Geminicoccus roseus DSM 18922: one gene and its partner. The protein of the gene in region 1 interacts with the protein of each later gene in a pairwise test. Links are inferred from orthologs where the notes say so. Each region holds a gene or a part of one and is shown in the gene's direction. Other genes may lie near its edges.

The links. Proteins that work in one complex are often made in the same cells at the same time.
Region 2: the proteins of GEMRO_RS0118255 (region 1) and mrdA interact in binary tests that used the Escherichia coli proteins (3 or more experiments, as listed by UniProt). The link is inferred for Geminicoccus roseus DSM 18922 from one-to-one orthologs.

What each region holds. Positions count from the first base shown.
Region 1 is NZ_KE386572.1:3,657,776-3,661,941, reverse strand. The notes cover bases 570-3,622. They hold GEMRO_RS0118255 (penicillin-binding protein 1A), read left to right. Parts: upstream 570-886; coding sequence 887-3,358; downstream 3,359-3,622. Other genes in these bases: GEMRO_RS0118260 (N-acetylmuramoyl-L-alanine amidase family protein), read left to right, coding at 570-757. Outside these bases: more of GEMRO_RS0118260, read left to right, coding at 1-569. UniProt on the Escherichia coli protein: Cell wall formation. Synthesis of cross-linked peptidoglycan from the lipid intermediates.
Region 2 is NZ_KE386572.1:369,942-373,551, reverse strand. What follows is about bases 60-3,058. They hold mrdA (penicillin-binding protein 2), read left to right. Parts: upstream 60-627; coding sequence 628-2,490; downstream 2,491-3,058. Other genes in these bases: rodA (rod shape-determining protein RodA), read left to right, coding at 2,503-3,058; GEMRO_RS35615 (hypothetical protein), read left to right, coding at 114-644; mreC (rod shape-determining protein MreC), read left to right, coding at 60-117. Outside these bases: more of mreC, read left to right, coding at 1-59; more of rodA, read left to right, coding at 3,059-3,610. UniProt on the Escherichia coli protein: Catalyzes cross-linking of the peptidoglycan cell wall. Responsible for the determination of the rod shape of the cell. Is probably required for lateral peptidoglycan synthesis and maintenance of the correct diameter during lateral and centripetal growth.

The sequences.
Region 1 (4,166 bases):
CGGCTCGATCCTGTCGATGCCCGACGCGCTGCAGCGGCCGGCCCGCGACCCGCTGGCGCCACCGGTCGGGCTGAAGCCGATGATCGTGCTGGACCCGGGCCATGGCGGCAAGGACCCGGGCACGATCGGCCGGCGCGGCACCTACGAGAAGAACATCACCCTGGCGGTGGCCCGGGCGATCCGGGCCGAACTGGAGAAGTCCGGGCGCTACCGGGTGACCCTGACCCGGGACGGCGACCAGGCGGTGCCGCTGCGCCAGCGCCAGGCGATCGCCCGCGAGGCCGGCGGCGCCCTGTTCATCTCGATCCATGCCGACAGCCTCGGCAACAATTCGGAGATGCGCGGCGCCTCGGTCTACACCCTGTCCGACCGCGCCTCCGACCGCGAGGCGGCCACCCTCGCCCAGAAGGAGAACAAGGCCGACATCGTGTCCGGCCTGGACCTGACCGACCAGGACCCGATCGTCAGCGAGATCCTGATCGACCTGGCCCTGCGCGACGCCACCAACCGCTCGATCGGCTTTGCCGACTATCTGGTCCAGGAACTCGGCAAGGTGACCCGCCTGGTCAAGCGGACCCGCCGGTTCGCCGGCTTTGTCGTGCTGAAGTCGCCGGACACGCCGAGCGTGCTGCTGGAGCTGGGCTTTTTGTCCAACGCCAGCGACGAAAAGCTGCTCAAGGACCCGGCGCACCAGCGCAAGGTGGCCCGGGCGGTGCGCGACGCGCTGGATTCCTATTTCAAGGCCCGCCACGACTGAGCAGCCCTGCCCGCGTGCACGAAGGCGCGAGCGGAATTGAGCCGGCGGGGCGGATCGGCTAGTCTCCGCGCCGGTTTGGACCTCGTTCGACCGCTGCCGGCGTCCGCCAGGCACGGAAAGGCTAAGAACTTGACGTCGTTCCTGCGCGCGCTCGGCGTGCTGTTCAACCTGGTGCTGCTGGCGGTCCTGGTCGGTGTGGGGGTGCTGGGCTACGCATGGTGGCGCTACGGCCAGGATCTGCCGGACGTGCGCCAGCTGGCCACCTACGAGCCGCCCACCGTCACCCGGGTCCATGCCGGCGACGGCCGCCTGCTCGCCGAATTCGCCAAGGAACGCCGGGTCTGGATCCCGATCCACGCGATCCCGATCCGGATGCAGCAGGCCTTCGTCGCCGCCGAGGACCAGAATTTCTGGCACCATCACGGCATCGACCCGCAGGGCGTGGCCTCGGCGGTGATCGACAACCTGCGCCGGGTGGTCAACGACGAGCGGCCGCGCGGCGCCTCGACCATCACCCAGCAGGTCGCCAAGAACTTCCTCTTGACCAACGAGATGTCGCTGGATCGCAAGATCAAGGAAGCGATCCTGGCGATCCGGATGGAGCGGGTCCTGAGCAAGGAGCGGATCCTCGAGCTCTACCTGAACGAGATCTTCCTGGGGTATCGCGCCTATGGCATCGCCGCGGCGGCCCTGAATTATTTCGACAAGTCCCTGGACGACCTGACGCTCGGCGAGATCGCGTTCATCGCCGGCCTGCCCAAGGCGCCGTCGCGCTACGATCCGGCCCGCAACGCCGAGGTCGCCCGCGCCCGGCGCGACTACGTGATCGGCCGGATGCTCGATGACGGCTACATCACCGCCGAGGAGGCCGAGGCCGCACGGGCCGAGCCGTTCGTGCTGCGCGCCCGCGGCGGCCAGGCCGACGTCGCCAGCGCCGACTATTTCCTGGAGGAGGTCCGCCGCAAGCTGGTGGGCGAGCTGGGCGAGGCCGGCTTCTATGAGGGCGGCCTGTCGGTGCGCACCACCGTGCAGCCGGAGATCCAGCGGATCGCCGACCTGGCGCTGCGCCGCGGCCTGTCCACCTATGACCGGCGCACCGGCTGGCGCGGCCCGCTGGCCAGCCTGCCCGGCATCGGCCCGGACCAGCCCTGGCAGGAGGCGCTGGCGACGGTGGATCCCGGCATCGCCCTGCTGAACTGGCAGAAGGCAGTGGTGCTGGCGGCCGGCGCGGAGCGCGCCGAGATTGGCTTTGCCGACGGCGATACGGGCATGATCCAGGCCGCCGACCTGAAATGGGCGCGCCCTGCGGATGCCGAGGGCAAGCTCGGCCCGGAGCCGACCCGCGCCGACCAGGTGCTGGCCGCGGGCGATGTGATCCTGGTCGAGGACATCGCCGGGCCGGACGAAGCGCCGCGCTTCGCGCTGCGCCAGCGCCCGGCGCTCGAGGGCGCGGTGGTGGTGCTGGACCCCAACACCGGCCGGGTCCTGGCGATGACCGGCGGGTTCGACTTCCGGCAGAGCAGCTTCAACCGCGCCACCCAGGCTTGGCGCCAGCCGGGCTCCTCGTTCAAGCCGTTCGTCTATCTGGCGGCGCTGGAGAACGGCTATACCCCGGCATCGATCGTGCTGGACGCGCCGATCGTGGTCGACCAGGGGCCGGACCAGCCGAAATGGAAGCCGGAGAACTACAGCCAGCGCTTCTACGGCCCCTCCACCCTGCGCCTGGGCCTGGAGAAGTCGCGCAACCTGATGACGGTGCGCCTCGCCCAGGCGATCGGCATGGACGACGTGATCGACGTCGCCCACCGGTTCGGCATCGACCGCAACCTGCAGGGCTTCCTGGCCGGCTCGCTCGGCTCCAACGAGGTGACCCTGCTGGGGCTGACCTCGGCCTATGCCGAGCTGGTCAACGGCGGCAAGAAGCTCACCCCGGTGCTGATCGAGCGGATCCAGGACCGCTATGGCGACACGCTGATGCGCCGCGACGACCGCGCCTGCGAGGGCTGCGCGGTGGAATCCTATGACGGCGGGCTGCCGCCGCTTCTGCCGGACACCCGCCCGGCGGTGACCGACCCGCGCTACGCCTACCAGATGACCAACATGCTGGCCGGCGTGGTCGAGCGCGGCACCGCCTCCAGCGCCGCCAGGCTCGGCCGGCCGCTGGCCGGCAAGACCGGCACCTCCAACGACTTCAAGGACGCCTGGTTCGTGGGCTTCTCCCCCGACCTGGTGACCGGGGTATTCGTCGGCTACGACCAGCCCAAGAGCATGGGCGACCATGAGAGCGGCAGCACGCTGGCCTTGCCGATCTGGACCGAGATCATGGAGAAGGCGCTGGCCGACACGCCGCCCAACCCGTTCCGGGTGCCGCCCGGCGTGCAGCTGGTGCGGATCGACGCGGCCTCCGGCGCCCTGCCCGGCCCCAGCACCAAGGACGTGATCCTGGAGGCGTTTTTGCCGGGCACGGCGCCCACCAGCGAATATGCCAGCGGCGAGGTGGTGGGCGGCGAGACCGCCTTCTACGACCCGCCGGGCCAGGGCCGCCCGGCGGCGCCCGCCGTCCCGGCCACCCCGCCCGTCACCGGCGACGGCCTGTACTGACCCTACGTCTTTCCTTTCCCGGAGATTTCCATGCGCGCCGAAATCGCGAACCTCGCCGACGAGCTGAAAGAAGGTGTCACCCTGCTCCGGAGGCATCTTTGACTGGGATGAAGCCCTTATCCGCCTGGACGAGCTGAACGCGCTCTCCGAGGACCCGACCCTTTGGAACGATGCCGAGCGCGCGCAGAAGATCATGCGCGAGCGCAACGGCCTGGCGGCGCGGATCGACCAGGTCCGCGACATCGAGACCCGGCTGAACGATGGGGTGGAACTGGCCGAGCTGGCTGAGGCCGAGGACGACGAGGCCACCATCGCCGAGGTCCAGGCCGAGCTTGGCACCCTGCGCGACACGGTGCGCCGCCTGCAGCTGGAGGCCCTGCTCTCCGGCGAGGCCGACCGCAACAACGCCTTTGTCGAGCTCAACGCCGGGGCCGGCGGCACCGAGAGCCAGGACTGGGCCGAGATGCTCATGCGCATGTACACGCGCTGGGCCGAGCAGCACGGCTACAAGGTCAGCCTGATCCAGGAGACCGAGGGCGAGGAAGCCGGGATCAAGTCGGCGACCCTCAAGCTGGACGGCGAGAACGCTTATGGCTGGCTGAAGACCGAGGCCGGCGTGCACCGGCTGGTGCGGATCTCGCCCTATGACAGCCAGGCGCGCCGGCACACCAGCTTCGCCAGCGTCTGGGTCTATCCCGAGATCGACGATTCGATCGAGATCGACATCCAGGACAAGGACCTGCGGATCGACACCTACCGGGCGTCGGGGGCCGGCGGCCAGCACGTCAACCGGACCGAATCGGCGATC
Region 2 (3,610 bases), 3.3 Mb from region 1 along the record:
CGGGTCCTGCGCGCCCGCCCGGTCGCCGCCCCGGAAGCGGGGCAGGATCTGGTGGAGCGGCGCCACGGCGCCCCGGCCGACACCCGGCTGGCTGTCCGCATTGGTGGCAGCCGATGAGAAACCTGCCGGCCCAGGACCTGGAAGCGCGGCTGCGCCAGCTCCTGCCGCTCCTCACCGTCCTGCTGGCGGCGCTGCTCGACCTGACGCCCCTCCCGGACGTGGGCCCGCAGGGCCAAGCGCCCGACCTGATGCTGGCTGCCGTGTTCTTCTGGTCGCTGCACCGCCCCGACCTCCTGCCCGCGCTGGGGCTGTTCCTGGTGGCGCTGGGCGCCGACCTGGTGGCCGGCAGCCTGATCGGCCTTGGCCCCGCCACGCTGCTGCTGGTGCGCGAGGCGGTGCTGCGCCAGCAGCGCCTGCTGCGGGCGGCCTCGCCCCTGGTGCGCTGGGCCGGTTTCGCCCTGTCGGCGGCGGGCGTGGCGCTGGCCGGCTGGCTGGTCGCCTCCGCCTATGCCCGGCACTGGCAGGCCGCCGAACCGGTCCTGGGCGACCTGATGCTCACCGTGCTGTTCTGGCCCCTGGTCGTGGTGGTGCTGATCCAGGTCCAGGGGATGCTGCCGAGAGCGCGTCATGCAGCAGGAGGCTGACCGGCTTCGCTGGTTCAAGCGCCGCTCCCTCCTCCTGGGGATGGGGACGGTCGGCCTGTTCGGCACGCTGGCCGGCCGGCTCTGGTACCTGCAGATGGAGCAGGGCCAGCGCTACCAGCTCCTGTCGGAATCCAACCGGGTCAGCGAGCGCCTGATCCTGCCGCCGCGCGGCCGGATCCTGGACCGGACCGGCCGGCCGCTCGCCGACAACGTCCCGACCTACCGGGTCCGGGTGGTGCGCGAGCTGACCCGGGACCTGCCGGGCACGCTGGAGAACCTGGCGCAGCTCGTGCCGGTGAGCCCGGAGCGGATCGCGGAGGTGGTCCGCCAGGCGCAGGCCCGGCCGCGCTTCGTGCCGGTGGTGGTGCGCGAGGACCTGTCCTGGGAGGAGGTGTCGGCGATCGCGGTGCGCGCGCCGGAACTGCCGGGGGTGATCCTGGATGCCGGCACCGTGCGCCGCTATCCCGAGGGCATCACCATTGCCCATGTGCTGGGCTATGTCGGCCCGGTCGCCGAGCCCGAGCTGAAGGACGACCGCGACCCGCTCCTGCAGCTGCCCGAGTTCCGGATCGGCAAGCAGGGGATCGAGCGCAGCTACGATCCGATCCTGCGCGGGTCGGCCGGGCGGTCGCGGGTCGAGGTCAACGCGGTCGGCCGCGAGATCCGCGCGCTCGACCGGGACGAGGGCACGCCCGGCCAGGATCTGGTCCTGTCGCTCGACCTGGACCTGCAGCGCTTCTGCATGAACCGGCTGGCTCCGGAGACCAGTGCCGCCGCCGCCCTGATCGACGTGCGGGACGGCGGCGTGCTGGCGCTGGGCTCGGTGCCGAGCTTCGACCCGACCCTGTTCCAGAACGGCATCTCGTCGCGCAACTGGGCGTCGCTCCGCGACGACGCGCTGGCGCCGATGGTCAACAAGGCCTTCAAGGGCGAGTACCCGCCGGGCTCGACCTTCAAGATGATGACCGCCCTGGCCGGGCTGGAGGCCGGGGTGATCGACCGGCACACCCGGATCCGCTGCACGGGCTCGATCCGCCTTGGCAACATCGAGTTCCATTGCTGGAAGAAGGGCGGCCATGGCGCGGTCGACCTGGTGCAGTCGCTGGAGCATTCCTGCGACGTCTACCATTACGACGTCGCGCGCCGGCTGGGCATCGACCGGCTGGCCGAGTACGCTGCCCGGTTCGGCCTGGGCGCCAGGACCGGCATCGACCTGCCCGGCGAGCGGCCGGGCGTGATGCCCACCGTCGCCTGGAAGCGCGCCAGGCTGGACCAGCCCTGGCACAAGGGCGAGACCCTGATCTCGGGGATCGGCCAGGGCTTCGTGCTGGCCACGCCCTTGCAGCTCGCGGTGATGACCGCGCGGCTGTGCAACGGCGGCTACCGGGTCTCCCCCTGGCTGGCGCGCGGCGGCGCGCAGCATGCCACCTGCTGCGGCGCCCCGCCGGAGCCGCTGGGCATCGCGAAAGAGCATCTGGATCTGGTGCTGACCGGCATGTACCGGGTGGTCAACAGCCCGTCCGGCACCGCCCGCGCCTCGGCGCTGCTCACGCCGGGCGTGCAGATGGCCGGCAAGACCGGCACCTCGCAGGTCCGCCGGATCAGCAAGGCCGACCGCCTGTCCGGCGCCTACAAGCGCAAGGACATTCCCTGGAAGCAGCGCGACCACGCCCTGTTCGTCGGCTATGCGCCCGTGGACGCACCCCGCTTCGCGGTGGCGGTGGTGGTCGAGCATGGCGGCGGCGGCTCGGCCGTGGCCGCCCCGATCGCCCGCGACATCCTGGACCGCGCCCTGCAGCAGGGCGTGGCAAGGCCGATGCCGCCGGCACCCGGCGAAGCGGCCTGAGGAGGTGCCGTGATGGAGACGCGGCTGAAGGCGCCGGACCTGTCCCTGCTCGACAAGGTCTGGTCGATCAACTGGCTCCTGGTGGCGCTGCTGGGAGTGATCGGGGCGATCGGCTGCGCGGTGCTCTATTCGGCGGCCGGCGGCGCGGCCGATCCCTGGGCATCGCGCCATGCGCTGCGGCTGGCGGTGGGCCTGGGCGTGATGCTGGCGCTGGCGCTGGTCGACGTGCGGTTCTGGTTCAGGATCGCCTACTGGGCGTTCGGGATCGGCGTGGCGCTGCTGGTGGCGGTCGACCTGACCGGCTTTGCCGCCAAGGGCGCGCAGCGCTGGATCGACCTCGGGCCGGTCCAGCTGCAGCCCTCCGAAATCATGAAGATCGCCCTGATCCTGGGCCTGGCGCGCTGGTTCCATGCCGCGTGGCTGGAGGACGTTCGCCGGCCCTTGTTCCTGGTGGTGCCGCTCCTGATGGTGGCCGCGCCGGTGGGGCTGGTGCTGCTCCAGCCGGATCTGGGCACCGCCATCACCCTGGTCTCGGTGGGCGGCACCCTGTTCTTCGCCGCCGGGGTGCGCTGGTGGAAGTTCGCCCTGGTGATCGCGCTGGCGCTGGGGACCCTGCCGGTCGGCTGGGGGATGATGCACGACTACCAGCGCCAGCGGGTGATAACCTTCCTGAACCCGGAACAGGACCCGCTGGGCTCGGGCTACCACATCATCCAGTCCAAAATCGCCCTTGGTTCCGGCGGCTTTTGGGGCAAGGGCTACCTGCACGGCTCGCAGGCGCAGCTGAACTACCTGCCGGAGAAGCATACCGACTTCGCCTTCACCACCTTGGCCGAGGAGACCGGGTTCGTCGGCGCCACCTCGACGCTCGCCCTGTTCCTGGCGGTGGTGCTGCTGGGCATCCATGCGGCGACCCGGGCGCGCAGCCAGTTCGCCCGCCTGGTGATCGTCGGGCTCAGCATGAACTTCACGGTCTACGTGGTGATCAACACCGCGATGGTGATGGGGCTGATCCCGGTGGTGGGCATCCCGTTGCCGCTGGTGAGCTATGGCGGCACCGCCATGCTCACCGTGCTCCTGGGCTTCGGCATTCTCCTGTCCGCCGACGTCCACCGCGAGA